Regions from separate parts of the Priestia sp. GS2 genome, predicted to be linked through region 1. Evidence: riboswitches for the same ligand, from Rfam matches in the RefSeq annotation. Region 1 holds a riboswitch; the other holds the start of a gene.

The links. A riboswitch is a leader RNA that binds a small molecule or an ion and turns the genes downstream of it on or off. The one in region 1 is predicted to bind FMN.
Region 2: it holds a riboswitch for FMN, as region 1 does, so the genes downstream of both, ribE (riboflavin synthase) here and V2145_RS02955 (ECF transporter S component) in region 1, are expected to answer to the same signal.

What each region holds. Positions count from the first base shown of each region.
Region 1 is NZ_JAZGJX010000001.1:560,692-571,762, reverse strand. It holds gene V2145_RS02985 (metallophosphoesterase) at 1-484, opposite strand, end outside; gene V2145_RS02980 (hypothetical protein) at 503-871, opposite strand; gene V2145_RS02975 (DUF2663 family protein) at 934-1,383, opposite strand; gene V2145_RS02970 (RecQ family ATP-dependent DNA helicase) at 1,468-2,985, opposite strand; gene V2145_RS02965 (helix-turn-helix domain-containing protein) at 3,001-4,053, opposite strand; gene V2145_RS02960 (ferredoxin) at 4,312-4,560, shown strand; gene V2145_RS02955 (ECF transporter S component) at 4,610-5,185, opposite strand; FMN riboswitch at 5,333-5,471, opposite strand; gene serA (phosphoglycerate dehydrogenase) at 5,847-7,421, shown strand; gene V2145_RS02945 (peptidoglycan DD-metalloendopeptidase family protein) at 7,456-8,139, opposite strand; gene V2145_RS02940 (ATP-binding protein) at 8,297-10,078, opposite strand; gene V2145_RS02935 (response regulator transcription factor) at 10,078-10,794, opposite strand; gene ccsB (c-type cytochrome biogenesis protein CcsB) at 11,016-11,071, opposite strand, start outside.
Region 2 is NZ_JAZGJX010000001.1:2,522,693-2,533,763, forward strand. It holds gene V2145_RS13015 (LrgB family protein) at 1-185, shown strand, start outside; gene ptsP (phosphoenolpyruvate--protein phosphotransferase) at 469-2,187, opposite strand; gene V2145_RS13025 (phosphocarrier protein HPr) at 2,187-2,453, opposite strand; gene ptsG (glucose-specific PTS transporter subunit IIBC) at 2,472-4,526, opposite strand; gene glcT (glucose PTS transporter transcription antiterminator GlcT) at 4,790-5,638, opposite strand; gene V2145_RS13040 (hypothetical protein) at 5,860-6,735, opposite strand; gene ribH (6,7-dimethyl-8-ribityllumazine synthase) at 6,856-7,326, opposite strand; gene V2145_RS13050 (bifunctional 3,4-dihydroxy-2-butanone-4-phosphate synthase/GTP cyclohydrolase II) at 7,370-8,563, opposite strand; gene ribE (riboflavin synthase) at 8,580-9,236, opposite strand; FMN riboswitch at 9,451-9,598, opposite strand; gene V2145_RS13060 (YkvI family membrane protein) at 9,691-10,719, opposite strand; gene V2145_RS13065 (aldo/keto reductase) at 10,918-11,071, shown strand, end outside.

The sequences.
Region 1 (11,071 bases):
GGTTCATGTTTAATTGTCCTTCTGACAAGTCATCAACTCCTACAATATTGTAGGAAACCCCTTCTTTCTCTATGCAAATTGCTTCGTTTTTTAAAGCTATTACCTCATGCTTTTTAAAGATATTCATTAAACTTTCTTGATCAATTTCATAATCGTTATTTCCCCATACAAAGTAAATAGAACCTAACTGGCTTAATTGCTTAATATTTGTTTCAATCTGTTGGATCGGGACACCTTTTTCAGCTAGGTCTCCTCCAATAACAACAAAGTCAATCTTTCCATTTACTTGTTCAATTAAGGATTGTGTAACCGTACGTTTATGTATATCTGAAATAAAGAAAATGCGTAATGACTGCCACTCCTTTGGAACACCCTTCACTTCAATATTTTCTTGTTCGACGACTGTACGCTGTGCTTCTTTTGCCATGTAAGTAAGTAAAACAATAGCAATTACTATTAATACACCGATAATTCCTATAATCATAATTATGCTCACTCCTTTTTATTTGCTTTGTGAAGCAGCACCTATACCGTAAATAAATGAAGCCACTATAACTGGTAATAGTAAGTAACACTCATATGAAATAAACGCTACGCATCCTACTAAAGAAATCCATGCTACGAAAAAGTCCATCTTCTGCACCCTTGTCCCTTGTATCCAACGGTACATATTTTCAAATAGCATTTTTACCCAAATAGCCTGACACGTACAGCTAATCAAAAAGAGCAAAATCGTTGCAAAGAGATTCTCTGGATTTTTCAGAAAGTACACAATGGTATCTAGTGAAACTCCTTTTTGTTCAAATACAGAGGTTGTAATGAAATAATAACTACATACCCAACCTATTACAAATAATAACCACTTTCTCATAATACAAGCCTCCCCTCACTACAACTTGTATGTGAGAAGAGGCTATTGCATGTATTTAATCCTTATTTATTTTCATGATACAAATTAATATCGTAGGTTTGTTTCATTGCCGCATACAAATCTTTTCGGTTTTCCCACTGTGCTGGCGTTGACCAAATATCCTTGCTTTTTTGAATGATTTCACACCGCAAATCATTAAATTCTTTTTCCAACTTATCGCACTGCTTTTGCATCTGTATCATTTTGAAATAGGTAGAAACAATAATAATAAGCAAAAAAAGATGCTTACTATCATCTAGAAAGAATTGAATAAAATCACTAAAAGCTCGTAAATTCAGCTGCGAAGTAAATACAAATAAATAACTCATCCCAAGAAGCAAACACCCAAAGAATGCCCACTTCCATTTATTCATCGATTTTTGAGTAGCTGATAGCTTTTCTTTTTTAGTTATAACACTTTCTAATATATATTGAGTTGGTTCATCAACATGATAATGAGATAGCTCTTTCACTTTCTTCAACTCCCCTTTATAAGGCTAGTACCACAGTATGAAGAAAGATGACTGTTTATGTTTAAAATTTCAGCAATGAATCTTTTAATGGACAGCTTGTTTGAGCAACCTTGCTAGTTCGCCTTGCCATCCTAAAAATGTAGACTCCGTACACTCATGTTCAGGTTGACTATATTCATCCAAATCAATATTGCAAAGGTCACAGCAATTGTGCTTCTCTGAAATACCCTCTTCTTCGAAATAGCTCATTAAAGCTTTTCTTCTACAACCCTTTGTATGGATAAACTCTTTCATTGCGTGGTATTTTTTCTGTTTAGCATTTAAGCGTTTATTTACAATTTCCATCAGCTCTTCATATAGAGATTCCGTGACCTTCTCTGGATAAATTAATCCATCATGAACAGCACCGATATTTTCTAAGTAGTGACGGATAAAACGCCAATGGGTTTCGTAAATACCAATTGTAAATAAGAAGTGCGCTTCTACTTCTCGAACTCCAACCGGGCTGGAACTTGAACGAATTTGTGACAAACAATATAAAAGCGTATCCGAAGAAGGAAGCTCTAAGTCTAACAAAGCCTGCGCAGAACCATCATCTTCTTCACTATATAATAAAATCGCCAAACTCGGTAACCCATCACGACCTCCCCTGCCAATTTCTTGAACGTAGGATTCAAGCTGGGTAGGCGTTTGAAAATGCAGTACAAACCGAACGTTTGATTTGTTAACTCCCATTCCAAAAGCACTTGTACAACAAATAAAGTCGAGCTGATTTTCAAGAAATTGTCGCTGGATAAGCGTACGATCGTTAGCTTCCATTCCTCCGTGGTAATATTGAACTTTCTCAACACCGTTTTCTTTTAAGTAGTGCGTTAGCGACTCTGTTAAAGCCCGGCTAGAACAATAAATAATACCTGGTTTTTGAATTTTCGTTACGTATTCCAATAGCTTTTTCTTTTTTTCTTCAAGACCATGCACATGCTCTACGCTGATAGCAATATTTGAACGATTCATTGAATATAAGTGCTCATTAACTTGATCAAGGTGTAAATACTTTTTAATATCACTGAGTACTTCACTCGTTGCTGTACCGGTTAGCGCTAAGCAAGTTGGCTTCCCTAGCTTTTCCCATACAATACCTAAGTTTAAGTAGTCTAATCGAAAGTCATGTCCCCATTGTGAAATACAGTGTGCTTCATCTACAACGAACATACCGATATTCGTTTGTTTTAAAGCATGAACTACATGGGGATTCTGTAAGATTTCGGGGGAAGCATAAATGAAACGATAGCTATTTAAAGAGCGTAGTGCCTGCTGCTTTTCATCTTCACGTAAAAAGCTGTTAAGAGCAATAACCCTCTTCTCTCCTTTGGCTTTAAGCTGCTGAACCTGATCTTCCATCAGGGAAAGTAATGGGGACACAATAAGGATTGGCCGCTTTAAAAAATAGCCAGGGAGCTGATAGCAAAGTGACTTTCCTGTTCCAGTAGGCAAAACGGCCAGAACATGATTGTGATTTAATAAGTCCGTTATAATTTCTTTTTGACCGTTTCGAAAAGTTGAAAAGCCAAATTCTCTTTGAAGTACCTGTTCTAACTGCATCGTCTTACTCCTTTCTTAATCCGTTACGCACTTAGCTAATACAAGACGAATTTGAAAATAAGTAAGGTGATCACTAACCTCTTTTTTTATTTCTTTGAGCTGATTGGTATTTAACGCTTTGAAAGCGTTGATAATTTCCTCTTGATCCTCTACTTTCACATAAGCATCAATCGTAAAGTTAGGAAGAAACAATGCCAGTTCAGCAATATGATCTTCAATTGTGCTCTCTTTTAACCGCCTAATTCTCGCTACTTCTTTTAATGATTTTCCTTTTTGTAACCACTCATACGTTTTAACTGTTGAAGCTGTTAATGGTACAGTCATATGTACATCTTGTACAAATTTCTGGAGAACAGGAAATTCACTTGGACATTCGCTAATTTGCTCAATAATTTGATGAACAACGCTGATTATCAATAAGTGAACGTAGTTTTCGTCCATATTGTAATACTCAGCAAGCTGGTTTTTCGTTAAGCCAATTCGTTTATATCCACTCAAGTGTTGGACAAACATATCAGCATCTCGGGAAGAACCCCTCTTTAATATGCATTGTAACTCATCAAATAAATGCTTTGCCAACTCTTCTCGTGAATACGACTGAGAAAATAGATAAGCTTTCACCCATTGAATGGGCTCAGCATCTTGCGTTATTGGTAAAAATCCCTTTTGAAAATACTGTAGGTTAGAGATTGTTTGAATGAACAAGGTCAGTCTCGATAAAAATAATTGTGTGCTACTTGCAAATTGCCAACCGCTAAGCTTAGCTGGCAGAGGCCATTCACGTAACTGTGTGCGAAGTACTTGTTCGCCCTTGGCTGTTAGCACATATTTTTGATGATCTACTTCTTTAATAAATTGTTGAGAATTAAGCTCTTTTACGTATCGAGAAAATGTTTCTTTTTTCAAGTAACTAAATGATTGAAATAAAAAAGACAAGCCAAAGATTTTACCGTCTTGAATTGTTTGCGCTGATTTTTTACCAGCTACTATATGATAAATTCCGTAAACTGTTCGTTCACCTTTTAGTTGTTGCATACTATATAGCATAACGGTTTGAATATAGTTCACAATCGTCAACTTCCTTTCTCTTTTCATTTTACCAAAACTTTAACAGAACGCATCCTTTTGTCATTGAGCGAATCGAGATGAATCAAAAAAGCAGTGCTATAAGTCATGACAAACCCTTGTCTGATAAGCATTATCAATGACTTTTCTATTGAAAAGTTTTAAAAATCGTCTTACAATGGGTAAAGAGAAATTTCACGCTTATGTTGAAAAGAGATTATATAACACGAAATTTTCGAACACTTTACAGGAGGTCTTGTTATGCCAAAATATACAATTGTTGACAAAGATACATGTATTGCATGTGGAGCATGTGGAGCAGCAGCACCAGACATTTATGATTACGATGATGAAGGAATTGCATTCGTAACATTAGATGATAACCAAGGGATTGTGGAAGTTCCTGATGAATTAGAAGATGATATGATGGATGCATTTGAAGGCTGTCCAACAGATTCAATCCGCGTAGCAGATGAGAAGTTTGACGGTGACTCTAACAAATTTGAATAAGAAGTAAAAAAAGACCTGTACATAGAGATGTACAGGTCTTTTTTTCTATTTAAACTGCGACTCGCTTTGTAATCCAATACTTCATTTTATTAAATAAAACAACGAAAATTAAGCCTGTAATAATCCCTTTAATCATATTAAATGGCAGAATCCCCGTTACGACTAACTGACGTGTTTCCTCACTTGACAGTGCCGGTGACTGCAAGAAAAGCGTATATGCCGGTAAGAACACATAGTAATTTAAAAACGCCATGCCAACGGACATTACTACTGTTCCAACTACTAAACCTGTTGTAATACCTTTTGTAGTTTTAAATTTATGAAACATAAGAGAAACCGGTAAAATAAATAATAGCCCTGCTACAAAATTTGCGAATTGGCCTACAGGGACGCCTGTTGCGCTTCCTTGAATGAGGTAGTGGAGAAGATTTTTAATTCCTTCGACAATAATACCTGCTACAGGACCAAAGATTAATGCAGCAAGCAGTGCCGGCACCTCACTAAAATCAATTTTTAAAAATGGTGGTATACCTGGTATTGGGAAGTTAAGCATCATTAATACGTAAGACAAACCGCTTAGCATCCCTAAAATAACAAGCTTTTGTGTTTTCTTGCTTTGTTCCATTTCCCTCTCTCCTTCTTGCGATCCACTCTTCCAAGAAGAAAGGTTCATTGCATATGCGCTCCATAAAAAAACCTCAACAAATTTGTTGAGGGAAAATGCAGGCACATTCAATAAACGTTCAGCACATTTGCTTTTGAACGTTTGAACCTCCACCTTCTCCCATCCAGACTTTACTGTCGGCTTTGGAATCACACCAAATCCTGCTCCAAACTTAAAGAGCTCGCGGGCTTAAAACAACTTGTTTATCACCGCCGGTCGGGAATTACACCCTGCCCCGAAGATAGATCAATATTTAATGATGTTCACATTATATGATACCTTGAATTAAAAGTAAATCATTTAATATAAAAAATCCTACAATTCTCATTCTTTTAGTCATTATTTTTGCACGGCGGTAAAAGCAGCGGAATATTGAAAGATTGTCAGGCATCCTTTCAACGTACTTTCATATATAAAAACCTCAAAAAAGTACGTTTTAAAAATATTTAACTAGAAATAAATCTTCTAAATCCTCCTTTTTTTATAAAAAATCCGAATATTAATCAAAAAAATAAAAATGAAAACGTTACCAATTGTGAACTTTTTTACAATCTAATTGACAGAATTTTTTTAACGTGATAAATTATCAGATATTTGAGTTGTGAAAGGGAGATGTTAATACATGTATGAAGTGTTAGTAGCCGATTCAATTAGTAATGAAGGTCTTGCTCCATTATTAGAAGCATCAAATGTTAATTTAACAAGAAAAAAAGTAACGGAAGTTGAAGATTTATTGCATACATACGATGCACTGCTTGTTCGAAGCGCAACGACTGTGACGGAAGACTTGTTAGACAAGATGAAGAATTTAAAGATTGTTGCTCGTGCAGGTGTAGGTGTCGATAATATTGACATTGAAGCATCAACTAAGCGAGGCGTTGTTGTTATCAATGCTCCAAATGGAAACACTATTTCTACGGCTGAGCATACTTTTGCCATGATGGCTAGTTTAGTTCGCCATATCCCTCAAGGAAATATTTCTGTCAAATCTCGCGAATGGAACCGATCAGCATTTGTTGGTACAGAACTCAACCGCAAGCACTTAGGAATTGTTGGTTTTGGGCGTATCGGCTCTGAACTTGCCAAACGTGCGAAAGCCTTTAACATGACGGTACATGTATATGATCCATTTTTAACAACATCTCGCGCAGAAAAACTAGGAGTTGACCTCTTATCGTTAGATGATTTACTAGCAGTAGCTGATATTATTACTGTTCATACGCCATTAACGAAAGATACAAAAGGTTTATTAAATCGCGATACGTTAGCCAAAACAAAAAAAGGCGTTTATTTACTAAACTGTGCACGAGGCGGCATTATTGATGAAGAAGCACTTGCACACTATTTAGAAATTGGTCACGTTCAAGGTGCTGCAATTGACGTGTTTGAAGTAGAGCCACCTACTGATAATCCACTTTTAAACTTTGATCAGGTTATTACAACGCCACATTTAGGTGCTTCAACAAAAGAAGCGCAGTTAAATGTAGCTGAAGATGTTGCTTATGATGTGCTACGCTTCTTAGAAGGTAACCCAGTAAGTTCTTCAATTAACTTACCGACACTTTCAAAAGACGTATTCGAAAAAATCCAGCCGTTTACTAGCTTAACAAAACAGCTTGGTGCCGTTTTATCACAATGCATGAAAGAACCTGTTCAAGACATTTCTGTTACGTACGCAGGAACAGTAGCGGATTTAGAAACAACGTATATTACCCGAAGCTTGTTGTCTGGATTTTTAACTCATCGTATCGACCGCTCAGTTAACGAAGTAAACGCGTCAATGATTGCCAAAGAGAGAGGCATTACGTTTGGTGAGAAAATTTCTGATAACACTCAAGGCTATGCTAATATTATTGAAGTTGTTGTAAAAGGAGAATCTCGTACATTCTCTATTACCGGTACGTATATCAAAGATTACGGTCCTCGCGTTATTAATATTGATTCCTTTGACATTGATTTTTATCCAGAAGGACATTTATTATATATCCGACACACAGACCAACCTGGCGTTATTGGAAATGTTGGTAAAGCGCTTGGTGATTTAAATATCAACATTGCAACAATGCAGGTAGGACGTAAACAAAAAGGCGGAGAAGCGATTATGATGCTTACGTTCGACCGTCTTATTGAAGATGCAACAATTGAGTCTCTAAAGCAAGCAAGTGAAATTGTTACAATTCAACGTATTGAACTATAAAACAAAACAAGGAAGGCAAATGCCTTTCTTGTTTTTATTTTGTTATCTTTAGGTGTTGACCAGGATAAATATCACTGGTTGTCATATGATTTCTTCCTTTTAAATCGTCTACATCTATTTTGTATTTTTTTGCGATTTCAGATAACGTGTCCCCTCTTTCAACAACGTATCCTTCATTTAACTGTCTAAATACAGTAGCTTCTAACTGTTCCGTTACGTAGGCTGATAATTTTTCTTGATCAAGCTTTGCGATTGGGTTAATAGCATTCGTTTTATCAATATTCCACGTTCCTTTATGAACTTCAAAATGCAAATGGGCACCAGACGATCGACCTGTATTACCTATTTGTCCAATTGTCTGACGAGCAGAAATTCTTTCTCCCTCCGCAACACCTCGATTATTCAAATGTGCATACACCGTTTCGTATCCATTATCCTGCTTGATAAATACAACTTGTCCATATGTATCAGAGTAATAAGATTTGGTGACTCTCCCACTATATACTGCATACACCTGTGTTCCCACAGGCGCTGCAATATCAATACCAAAATGTTTTGCGTTACGAGAACCAAACACATCTGTAAGCGTTCCTTCTTCAGTAGGCCAGTTCCACTGTGTTGAAGCTTGTGCTTTAGCCATTGTTCCGCCAACAAACAATAGACCTATACACATTCCCATAATAACTACTACTAATATTCGCCTTACAATATCAAGCATACATATCCTCCTATGTACTAAGCGTTTCTTGACACATAAATATACTATATGCATTTTCAAAAATTCTAGACATTTCCAATAAAAAAAGGTTAGAAAATAGTGAAATATTTTCTAACCTTTTACTATTCAACCTGTGACCACAAAGTAACATTTATCACTATGAGTAGTGTTTAGGAAGCTTAATAAAGAATGTTGTGCCCTGATTTAAAATACTATTTACCACAATGACTCCATGATGTGCTTCTACAATATTTTTTGCAATTGCGAGCCCGAGTCCCGTACCCGACTTTCCTCTTGTTCTTGCCTTATCTGCTTTATAAAATCTTTCAAAAACAAACGGTAAATCTTCTTCTGGTATTCCTACACCTGTATCCTCAACTGAAAGATGAACTTCCGTTTGGTTACTGTTAATACCAAGCGTCACTTTGCCTCCTTTAGGAGTATGACGAATTGCATTATCAATCAAATTGGTTAATACTTGTTCTATCCGATCTGCATCAATGGTTGCCGGGAGTTTTATTTGTGCATTGGTTTGAAGTTCCAACCTAATGTCTTGCTCTTTAGCAATGCCCTGGAATTTACGAACTACTCGCTCAGCAAGTTCAACCATCTCAATTTCAGCTACGTGGAGTTGAACATGCCCCGCTTCCATTCGAGCTAAATCTAATAGTTCGTTAACAAGCCTCCCCATCCTTAAGGATTCATCATAAATAACTTGGGTAATTTCTTTTTTCTCTTCTTCCGTACTCGCAATGTCATCAATAATCGCTTCACTATAACCTTGTAGCATTGAAATCGGTGTTCGTAATTCATGTGAAACATTGGCGATAAAATCTTTTCGAAGTTTATCTAATTTACGCTCTTCTGACATATCGCGTAAAACCGCAACGGCTCCTCGAATCTTTGTTTGGTTATAAAGTGGTGACATGAGAATAACCCATGTCTTCCCTTGTATTGTTAGTTCTGCGCTCTGCTCTTTTTCACTTTTAACAACGCTCTCGAACAAACGAACAACTTTTAAAGGAAGTTCTGGAATGGACTGATTGTTCATATTTTGCTCATAGTACCATGCTTGTAAAAACTGATCTGCAGGTGGATTCGTAATTAAAATTGAACCATTTTGGCTAAATGTAATAACACCATCCGCCATACTACTTAAAATACTTGATAGTTGCTCTTTTTCTTGATTTAAAGCGTTAAGATTGAACTTTAACTGTCTTCCCATCTGATTGAAAGCAATGGCTAGCTCACCAATTTCATCATGTGTCAAAATCGGTACTTTCGTCTCGAAATTTCCTTTCGTAACCTCAAAAGCTGCCTGCTTCATTTTTCGAAGCGGAGCGGTAATTCGCGTTGATAAGAAAAAGGCAAAGATTGTAGTCAACACGATGGCAATACCCGCAGCTAAGATAATAAACTTTGTTGTATAGCGCGCAGGCTCTTCAATCTCAGCTAATGATTGGTACAAGTAAACTCCTCCATTACCTTGACCATCCACAGATAACGGAACGCCTACAATAAACATCAGTGGACTTTCTGAAGTACCTCTATCTTCGTTCATGTACATCTCTTCGTGTACAACTTCACCATGTGTAGTTACTCTCTGAAGATTTTTGTCTTCAGAAATAAGCGAGATGACAGTGTCGCGGCTCTCTTCTTCTGGATGTGTAGAATTCCAATACTTTTTATCTCCTTGCACAATTAAGATACTGGCTTGATCAGCTAATTCTCGTGCAATTGAAAGTCCAAGCTCCTGATCTTTGGTTTCTTGTACGATGGTGGAGATTTTAGCTGCTGTTTTCGTTAATCGCTTTTCTGCGTCATCTACATGATAATTTTCAAAGAACTGCAGCAATAAAACCGTTAAAATAAATAAAACAAACGTAACGAGTAATAAAATAGTAAACCAAAGTTTACCAACAACACTGCGCCAAAACATCAGCTGTTCCCAACCTCAAATTTATATCCTACACCCCAAACGGTTACAATCATTTTAGCAGCGTCTGGAGATACGCGGTTTAATTTTTCTCGCAAACGTTTGACATGGGTATCTACCGTCCTTAAATCTCCAAAGAAGTCGTAGTGCCAAACTTCTCTCAGCAACTGCTCTCGGTCGTACACTTTATCTGGCGTTTTTGCTAAAAAACACAGCAGTTCGTACTCTTTTGGTGTTAAGTTTACTTCTTTATCATCAGCAGTCACACGATGTGCATCATTGTCAATTGTTAAATGATCAAATACAATCATGTTTTTAACTGAAGGTGTTGGTTCCATAACAGGTATAGACGATGAGCGTCGTAATAAGGCCTTCACGCGCAGTACAACTTCTCTAGGGCTGAAGGGTTTAACAATATAGTCATCGGTTCCAACTTCAAAGCCTTGAACACGGTTTACTTCTTCCCCTTTTGCCGTTAGCATAATAATTGGTGTTGTTTTTTTCTCCCTGATTTGTTTACACACTTCAATTCCATCAATTCCAGGCATCATTAAATCTAAAATAATAAGATCATAATTTATATGTAACGCTTTCTCTATAGCCTCATGGCCATCAGCAGCTTCCTCAATCGTATATCCTTCTTTTTCTAAATACATCTTTAATAAACGACGAATACGATCTTCATCGTCCACAAGTAATAACCTTTGTTCAGTTTGCATGTTCTCAACCTCCTACGTTTAGTTTACAAAAAAAACAGATGAACTGCTACCAATGTCTAACCAACATTGTGACAATCTATGTAACAAATGAATGAGGCTTAATAGATTTCTCTTTTATTTGTACTCTTTTGAAATCATTTTTCATTCATATCTAATTCCCAGACCTGGTTGGATTCATTATGACAAAAAAAACTCGCTGTCGCAATGACAGCGAGTTTTGGTTATGCATATGAATGTAGACCTGCAATGACTAAGTTAACTGCAACGAGATTAAACA
Region 2 (11,071 bases), 2.0 Mb from region 1:
AACACCTTGCCCTTCATTCTTCACTAGCTAAAGGCTTACTTTTAGGAGTTGCGTCTCACGGTACAGGCACGGCTCGTGCATTCGAGTTTGGTAAGATTGAAGGTACATTCTCCAGCTTAGGAATGATTGTAGCAGCGCTTTTAACGATTGTGTTTGCAAATATCTTCTTACCACTCCTCTTCTGAGAAAAAGAAGGAACATAAGTATTTCACTCAATGATTTATCCGAGGCATCGCGCGTTAAAAACTGTCGATTCCTCGGATATTTTTGTTAGTTTGTAAGATACTTTTAGAGAAACAGTGGAATGAAGGAGTGTCTGTGGCGTAATGGAACAAACTTACTCTGACCACCTAATACTGTTGAAGAAGTTATGATTTGTTTTTGAGAAGGAAGCATTGAGGTATTTCCCCCCTGGTTATTCATTGTTAATCTAAAAAAAGATGCTCTAGTGACTAGAGCATCTTTTTTTTAGATATGGAATTTTGATTTTACAAATTCAATTACTTCTTCAGTAGAAGACATTGATAAAATCTCATCTAAGTGTGGTTCAATATCCGCTTTTGATAACTGACGGATTTGAGAACGTGCTTTTAAAATAGATGTTGCGCTCATTGAGAACTCATCTAAGCCTAAGCCTAAAAGAATTGGAATTGCGATTTCATCTCCAGCCATTTCTCCACACATACCAACCCACTTGCCTTCTTTATGAGCCGCTTTAATAACCATGTTTACTAAGCGTAAGATTGCTGGGTTATAAGGTTGATATAAGTAAGATACGCGCTCATTCATGCGGTCAGCAGCAAGCGTGTATTGAATTAAATCATTTGTTCCAATTGAGAAGAAGTCTACTTCTTTTGCAAATAAATCTGCGATAACTGCTGAAGAAGGAATTTCAACCATCATACCTACTTCAATGCTATCAGAAACGCTAACGCCCTCTGCTTCAAGCTTTGCTTTTTCTTCTAATAGAATTGCTTTTGCTTGGCGGAACTCGTCAACTGTTGCAATCATTGGGAACATGATTTTTAAGTTTCCATATACGCTAGCACGTAATAACGCACGAAGCTGCGTGCGGAACATATCTTGCATTTCTAAGCATAGACGGATTGCACGGAAACCTAGGAATGGGTTCATTTCTTTAGGTAGGTTCAGATAAGGAAGCTCTTTATCTCCACCGATATCTAAAGTACGAACAACAACAGGCTTGCCTTCCATACGCTCTAATACCGTTTTGTATGATGTGAATTGTTCTTCCTCTGTTGGAAGCTCTTCACGCCCCATGTATAAGAACTCCGTACGGTAAAGACCAACGCCTTCACCACCGTTTTCTAATACACCTTTAACATCTTCAGGCGTTCCAATATTAGCAGCAAGTTCTACGTGGTGGTTATCAGCTGAAACTGTTTTTTCATTTACAAGCTTTGCCCACTCAGCTTTTTGTGCTGCATATTCTTCTGCCTTTTTCTCATACGCTTTAACCGTTTCTTCTGATGGGTTAACAATAACGTTTCCATCAAGACCATCAACGATTACAAGTGTACCGTTTTCAATGTCTTCCATAACTGTTTTTGTTCCAACAACAGCTGGAATTTCCATTGAACGTGCCATGATTGCAGAGTGAGACGTACGGCCTCCAATGTCAGTTGTAAACCCTTTTACAAATTTACGATTTAACTGAGCCGTATCAGATGGCGTTAAATCTTCTGCAATAATAACAACTTCCTCAGAAATCATGCTTGGGTTTGAAACGTTTACACCTAAAAGATGTGCTAGTACACGTTTTGTTACGTCACGAATATCTGCTGCACGCTCTTTCATGTACTCATTGTCCATTGACTCAAACATGTTGATGAACATCGCTGCAACTTCGTCTAGTGCGACTTCAGCATTCACGCTTTCACCTGTAATTTTATCTTTAATCGGATTGATTAATTCCGGATCGCTTAACACTAATAAATGTGCTGCAAAGATTTCAGCTTTATCTTCGCCAAGCTCTTTACGCGCATGTTCTTTAATCGCTTCAAGCTCTGATCGAGATGTTGCAAGCGCTGCTTCTAAGCGAGCTACTTCAGCTTCAACGTCTGAAACGGATTTCTTTTCAACGGTTAATTCTGGATTTTCTAGACGAAATGCTTTAGCAATAGCAATGCCGCTAGAAGCGGCAATGCCTTGAATTTCCACTGTCATTATTCGCCTAATCCTTCTTTTTTCATTGTATCTTCAAGAGCTGCAAGTGCATCAGCTTCGTCTGAACCTTCAGCAGAAATTGTGATTGTAGCTCCTTTTTGGATACCTAAAGACATAACGCCCATGATTGATTTTAGGTTTACAGTTTTACCGTTGAACTCTAAGTTGATATCAGAATCGAATTTGCTAGCTGCTTGTACTAAAGTTGTTGCTGGACGTGCGTGAATTCCTGAGTCTGCTGTTACTGTAAATGTTTTTTGTGCCATGTTAAATCAATCTCCTTTTTACTTTGAAATAGTAATAATATTTTGTTCTTGCAGTGAAACTTCGCCTTGCTTTAAGATTTCTACCTTCTCATCTGCTTGTAAGTTTGTAAAGATGACAGGTGTAATCGTAGATGGTGCATTTGATTTTACAAAATCTAAGTCAACTTGTAATAATGGTTGGCCTTGCTTCACTTCGTCACCTTGAGCAACAAGTGCATCAAACCCTTCACCTTTTAAGTTAACCGTGTCAATTCCAAAGTGAATTAGAATTTCTTGCCCAGTCGTTGATTCAATTCCTAAAGCATGCTTCGTCGGGAATAAGTTTACTACCTTTCCATCCACTGGCGCAACTACTGTGCCCGTTTTCGGAATAATCGCAAAACCATCACCCATTAATTTTTGTGAGAATACTTGGTCCGGTACCTCTGATAGCGGAACTAATTCTCCTTCAATTGGTGAAACAATGTCTCCACCGTTTGTGCTTACCGCAGCTTTCGGTGCTTCTTCTACAGCTTTTGGCTGTTCTTTTGGTGCAACAGGCGTTTTTCCATCCATAATGTCTTTAATCTGACTCTTTAACGTATCAGACTTAGGACCAAAGATTGCTTGAATATTGTTACCTACTTCTAGGACACCAGAAGCTCCTAGTTTTTTCAAACGCTCTTTATCAACGCTCTTAACATCGTCAACTGATACACGTAAACGAGTAATACATGCATCTAAGTGCGTAATATTTGGTTGACCACCTAATGCTTCTAGGATATTGCGTGGTAATTCGCCCGCTTCAACTTTATCACCATCTGCATCGTCCGCTTTTTCTTCACGACCTGGTGTGTTTAAATTAAACTTACGAATCGCAAAACGGAAACCAAAGTAGTAAATAACTGCTAGAACAAGACCAACTGGGATTACTAACCACCAATCTGTTCTATTTTGTAACACACCGAATAGGATGTAGTCAATAACCCCACCGGAGAATGTCATACCAATTTTAACATTTAAAATTTCCATGATCATAAACGATAGACCTGCAAACACTGCGTGAATTGCAAACAAAATTGGCGCTACGAATAAGAATGAGAACTCAAGTGGTTCTGTAATACCTGTTAAGAATGATGTTAATGCTGCCGAACCCATGATACCAGCTACATACTTCTTATTTTCAGGACGAGCTTCGTGATAAATAGCAAGCGCTGCTGCTGGTAAACCGAACATCATGAACGGATATTTACCAACTTGGAATGTACCTGCTGTTAATTCAGCACCATCTGCTAATTGTGCCATGAAGATACGTTGGTCTCCACGGAATACTTCACCAGCTTGGTTGACATAAGAACCAAATTCATACCAGAATGGTGAATAGAAAATATGGTGTAAGCCAAACGGAATTAGTGAACGTTCAATAACCCCGAAGATAAATGCTGATAGCGTTAAGTTCGCATCAATCATATTGTTTGAGAATGCATTCAGTGCATTTTGAATGATTGGCCATACTGCTACCATGATTAAACCAATGACAATTGATGATACCGCTGTTGCAATTGGTACAAAGCGCTTACCAGCAAAGAAACCTAAATATGGAGGCAGTTCGATGTTAAAGAAACGGTTGTACATAGCAGCTGCTAGCACCCCAATTATAATACCACCAAACACACCTGTTTGTAACGTTGGAATTCCTAACACACTTGCATATGCCGGATCTTCTAACAACTTAGCAAATTCAACTGGCTTTAAACCATCCAGCCCTTTTACTGTACCCATTGTTACGTTCATAATTAAATAACCAACAATCGCTGCAAGTCCGGCTACGCCTTCCCCTCCAGCTAATCCAATTGCTACCCCTACAGCAAATAGTAAAGGTAAGTTACCAAAAATAATGTCTCCAGCGTTGGACATAACATGAGCAATCATCTGGAACCAGTCAGCATTTAAAGCCGGTAATCTTTCAAGTAATGTTTCATTTTGAAAAGCAGTACCAAATCCAAGTAAGATACCTGCTGCCGGTAAAATCGCAACCGGTAGCATAAGTGCTTTTCCGACTTTTTGTAAGACGCCAAAAAGCTTTTTAAACATGGCGTTTTACCCCCTTTTTATATTTGTATTGTGCAACAAGATAATGTTTTGATACACATTCAGTTCAAACGCTTTCTTTTCAACTAAAAGATGCTGCTTGAAAACAACTGAGTATTTCATTAGTTTGTTCATGATTACGCTTTCTTACAACAAAAAAGGCATGGTGAAAATTGAAACACTAACAAAAGGATAAACCTATCCCTGTTCATGCGTTTCATTTCTCACTCATGCCTGATCGTATCAGTAACACGTATGAAATGATTTTATAAATCAGATTTTGTCATAAGTCGCTGCAGATGCATCGTTAAATAAACGGCTTCTGCTTCATAAACTGGTAAGTGTAGAGCTTGTTGCATAATTTTAATCACTTTCCATGAGACATTGTAACATAGAGGATATTCCTCTTTCAATAGTAAAGCAATTTTTTTTGGTTCTTCGATGACTTCACCTGTCTTCACCCTATCAATTGCAAAATGCAAGTGGCGAATTAGCCTCATATAATGAACAGATTCTTTGTTGACGTCTAGATTTAACGACTCTTCAATGACGTTAATAATCGTTTGAATAAGCTGCGAATCTTGATTTACTTCTAAGATGTTTTTTTCTGTTAACGCGCTGTGAATATGCAATGCAATAAATCCTACTTCTCCTATTGGCAGCTTTACTCCAACTTTTTCATAAATCATTGCTACAACTTCTTCAGCAATTTCAAATTCTTTTGGATAAAGAGCTTTTGTTTCAATTAAAAAAGGATTTTTCAAATCAAGGCCTTGTTGAAAACGCTTTACAGCAAATGCAATATGATCTGTCAGTCCAATGTGAATGTGCTCATTTAAAGGTTTAGATACACGAGCTTGAATATGCGTAATAATATCATTCATCATCTCAATTACATTTTCGTCAACTTGTAACAAAAGCTGCTTATATTGTTCCTGCTCTTCTTCGCTTTTAAGTAAAAACATCTTTTCTACAGCATCCGCATCTATTTCATCGCTTTTCTTTTTATTAAAACCGATGCCTTTGCCAATTAGAACAACCTCTTTATATGCATTGTGTGTAGCAATTAAAACATTGTTATTCAGTACCTTTTTTACAAAAAAGGACTCTCTCACGAATCCTTCACTCCCCTACTTGACTTCAATTACACGTTGTTTTATTGTACGAAAACAGGCAAAAGAACGTCAAATCTTTTGTTTTGTTTCATTTGACATTTATAGCTTAACGAAAGAGCCTCCTTTACAAAAAGTAAATTTTTTCCTTCATTAAATGTTTAATAAGCAAAAGCTTACATTTTTTTATACTAACTTCAAAATAATTTATTGTACGTACTATCTTAGTTCTTATTTCTTATAAACGCAATGAATTTTTTTGAATCAGTTCCATAACATGCATGGATAATAAATTGGTTATATTTAGCTGTAAATAAAATAACCACTATATCTAATAGAACAAAGAACCATAACGAATTCCATTCAGGTAATATAAGTATACCTGTGTATAGTAAAACGACATCAATTATTCGAAAAGTAAGCAAAAAGCAGATGAGCATGATAACAGAACGCTTCAAAACTCCCCAAGAATATAGAGCCGTTAAAATCCATACATAAAGCGTGTTAAAACTAAGTACATCTCGTGTTTCAGATTTAAACCAACCCACATGTATAGAGTGAGTTTTAAACATGGCGATTAAAAGTAGCATGAGCGTCGTATTAATCGCTAATAAGCTAAAGAATAAGGTTACTATATGAATCCATCGTTCAAATCGGTTAGACAGCCACGCGTACCATGTTTTTGCAATGACAAACCCAATTGTCATAAAAATGCCTGTGTAAATCGTTTTCCACCAATAATGCTTATAAACACCTAAAGAGAGAAATAACTCTTCAATTCCCATAAAGATAAAAGATATAAGTACAATATATCGAAACTTGAGCTGGTATGCTCCTATTAAAACAGCGATAACGGGAAATGCAAAGGCTTGTGATACCAACGACCCTAAAATATTATCAAGGTCTGTTTCATGTACAAAATTTGGATTATATTGATAGCTTTTAAATAGTACAAGAATAAAGTACTCCAACACGTACGCTAAACCAATCATAAAGAACAACAAGATGAATAGTTTTTTATCCTTTGTATTCCATAGAGTAAACACAAAGATCAGGACACTTGCGATAATCAAAACTAAAAACGGTATATAATGAGGCATGAAAGTCTCCCTTAACGTAAACTAGTTACTATATAGGGTAAAACTTTTCCTGTAAATTATACATTTGTAAATAGTTAAAAAAACGCTTGTTACAGTTCTAGACTGCAACAAGCGCTTTTATTACCCTTCAATCAAACGAGACAAATTCGCCATTTCGATAGCAGAAGCCGCTGCTTCCCACCCTTTGTTACCAGCTTTTGTTCCTGCACGTTCAATCGCTTGTTCAATTGTTTCTGTCGTTAGCACACCAAAGATAATTGGTACACCCGTTTGTAAACTTTGTGAAGCAACGCCTTTTGCCACTTCGTTACAAACATAATCAAAGTGTGGTGTTGCACCGCGAATAACTGTTCCTAACGTAATTACCGCATCATATTTTTTAGATTCTGCGAATTTTTTTGCAATTAGTGGAATTTCATATGCGCCAGGTACCCAAGCAATATCCACATCTTCTTCTGCTACTCCATGACGTTTTAGCGCGTCTTGTGCTCCACCTAACAATCGGCTTGTAATAAATTCATTAAAACGCCCCACTACAATTGCAACTTTTAATCCAGTACCAACTAAATTCCCCTCAAATACATGACTCATTTTCTATTCCTCCTAGGTTTTTTATGTTTTTATGTGTAAACAATTAAAAATGTAGTAAGTGACCAAGTTTCTTGGCTTTTGTATTTAAATACTTCTCATTTTCTGCTTCCTTTGGCATTTCAATTGGAAGACGTTCAACTACCTCAAGGTCATAACCTTTTAAACCGGTAATTTTACGCGGATTATTGGTTAAAAGCCTCATCTTTTTCACACCTAAATCCTTTAAGATTTGCGCACCGATTCCGTATTCACGAAGATCATCAGCAAACCCTAGTTTTTCATTAGCTTCAACCGTGTCATATCCTTGCTCTTGCAGTTCATATGCTTTTAATTTATTTATTAATCCAATTCCTCTTCCTTCTTGACGCATATACAGAAGAATTCCTGATTGTTCTTCTTCAATTTTTGACAGTGCGGCATGAAGCTGAGGTCCACAATCGCATCGCTTTGACCCAAAAATATCGCCAGTTAAACATTCAGAATGAACGCGAACAAGAACAGGTTCTTCAGGGTTAATGTCACCTTTAACAATAGCTACATGTTCTTTATTATCAATTTTATTTGTATATCCAATTGCTTTAAAGTTACCAAAAGCAGTTGGTAATTGAATTGCCACCTCGCGTTTTACAAGCTCATCATGCTTTCGACGATATGCAATGAGATCTTTAATCGTAATCATCTTTAAGTCAAATTGCTCTGCAATAACGGCAAGATCCGCTACGCGTGCCATAGTGCCATCTTCTTTCATGATTTCACAAATAACACCTGCTGGCTTACCTCCAGCAAGAAGCGCCAAGTCAACGGCAGCTTCTGTATGACCTGCACGTCGTAACACTCCTCCTTTTTTCGCAATTAAAGGAAAAACGTGACCTGGTCTACGAAAATCTGCAGCCTTAGCTGTATCATCAATTAACGCTTGAATGGTTGCAGAACGCTCATGAGCACTAATTCCTGTTGTCGTTGATACATGATCAACACTGACAGTAAAAGCGGTACCGTGCATATCTGTATTTGTTGTTACCATAGGATTAAGCTCTAGTTTAGCAGCTACTTCTTCCGTGATTGGTGTACAAATCAAGCCTCGACCATGCGTTGCCATGAAGTTAACAACTTCGGGAGTCGCTGTTTCAGCTAGTGAAATAAAATCTCCTTCGTTTTCTCGATCTTCATCGTCACATACGATGACAACTTTACCTTTTTTCAAATCATCAATTGCTTCTTCTACTGTATGAAACACGTTTCTCACCTCTCTTTTAATTTGTAAAGCCATGCTTTTCAAGTAAACTTTGCATACTGGAAGGTTTCGGTGCAGGAGCAGATGAAGGCTTCATCATCATTTCTTTAATATATTTTGCTAACATATCACATTCAATGTTCACAACATCTCCTCGTTCTTTTCTTCCAATAATCGTTTCTTTAGCAGTATGTGGAATTAAAGAGATTGTAAAAGAATGATCCGTAACGTTAAATATCGTTAAGCTTGTCCCATCAACAGTAACAGAGCCTTTTAACATCATATAGTGACGAAGACTAGGGTCTACCTTAATTTCGTAATATACCGCATTGCCTCTGCGCTCTTTACTCACAATTGTGCCAATACCATCAACATGACCGCTCACAAAATGACCACCAAACCGTCCATTTGCACTCATCGCTCGCTCTAAGTTAACCTTTGATCCCACTGTCAACAAGTGCAGCGTACTCGCTTTAATCGTTTCTGGCATCACATCAACTGTAAATCGATTAGCTGAGAATGACGTTACTGTCAGACATACACCATTGACTGCAATACTGTCTCCCAGCGAAACGTCCTGTAAGACAACACCTGCGTCAATAGTTAATACAATTGCTTCTTTTCCTTTGTTAATTTGTTTCACTTGACCAATTTCTTCAATAATTCCTGTAAACATTCTTTCACCTTCTTTCCCCATACAATGTACGCAAAAAGCCCCCTTCAACAAATGTCCAAGGGGGTTGTTTTAGAATCAGTGTATACAAAGCATCCACAAATAAGATAGCACTAATAGCCATCTCACTTTGCGACATGCTAAATAAGCAGTTGGATATAACGGTTTTCTAAAAAAGCCATTACGCTTATGTAATCGCTACACATCCACTGTGCTCCTGATCCTTCTCCCATCCAGACTTTTACTGTCGGCTCTAGATTTTAACTAGATCCACCGTTATCGAAAAATTCGAAAACGGGTCACGGGCTTAAAGGCATTGCCTTATCACCGCCGGTTGGGACTTACACCCGACCCCGAAGGATATTTATGTCGACACTATCTGTCGAATTTGTCCTTATTATAACAGAGGCTTCAAGAGTTGTCACACTTTTTAACACATTTTCATTTACCTGCAGAGTCACCTTTTTTCTTTTTTAATACAAAGCATAACCAAAAGCCCTAATCCAATATAACCAAATATTGGATAAAGAACCTTCAACAATTCTCCATATCCAACCTGTGCAACGAGAAAACACAGCGCAAAGATAAAGACAAATGCTCGCTGATTTGAAATTGGCAATATGGATTGGATTTGTCTAGCAATTCCAAATACATTTCCAATTAGTGTGGTAAAAATCTCACCAAAAACTACTAGTAAAAAGAGCCAATTAACGAAGACACCAATATGTTTTACGACTTCACTCATTGGAATATCCAAGTGGTATGCATATGGCAAGTTCGAAAGAGCTAAATGCGTAGCCACCATCATAAAAGTTAATCCGATACCACCTAAAACTGCACCGTTTTTAATGACTTTTCGATCTTTGACTTCACTCCCCAAAGGAACAAGAACAGCTTGTGCTAGTGCTAAATTAAGGGCTACATACAAAAAAGGGCTAATCAGCCAGTTCCACTCCCCTTGAAAATGAGCCGTTGATACTTGTAAAAATGAAAAGTGTGGGAAGTGTGGAATAAAGATTAAGATTGAAAAAGCAAGCATCATGGGCACTACAAGCGAATTAACAAGCAGTAGACCATTTATTCCTTTTGAAACGGATATGTATGCTAGCCCAATTGTCAGGAGCATTCCTACTTGAGGCCAAAGCCCAAGCTGCTCAGCTCCAATCGCTCCCGTACTTGCTAGCATAACCGATGTGACTCCAAATAGAATAATAACGGTAAAGCCATTGATAAGTTTCCCCATAAACGAACCGAATAAATGCGTATTTAATGCTTGATAAGACGTTGCATCAATTGATTGTGCAATGAGCATCATTTTTGCTCCTAACCAAATAAAGAACAGCCCACTAATTAAAATCCCAAATAAACCGATTGAGCCATATTGAGTAAAAAATTGCACAATTTCTTTCCCTGTTGCAAAGCCTGCTCCTACTACAGTGCCAATATAGGTAGCAGCTACTTGCAGCGTCAGCTTCCATTTCGTCAAGTCCTCCACCTCATTTTCTTTGAATCCACCACTTTTATTGTTTATACCAACGGATTTTATCGCGCAGAAAAGTAGCTTGTACTAAACTATATGAGAGGACAAAGTAAAAAAGACGAGTCTTTAAAGATGTAATCGCTTTATCTATCTGTTATAATCAAAGCGAATTTACTATCTAGTCATTTTGAAAAGGGTGAATATATGCAGTACGTACAATTAGCCGAAGACTTAAAATTCTCAAGAATTATTCATGGGTTATGGCGTTTAGCCGATTGGAATTTATCAACAAGCGATACGCAAACTCTCATTGAACAATGCTTAGAGAAAGGTATCACTACATTTGATCACGCAGATA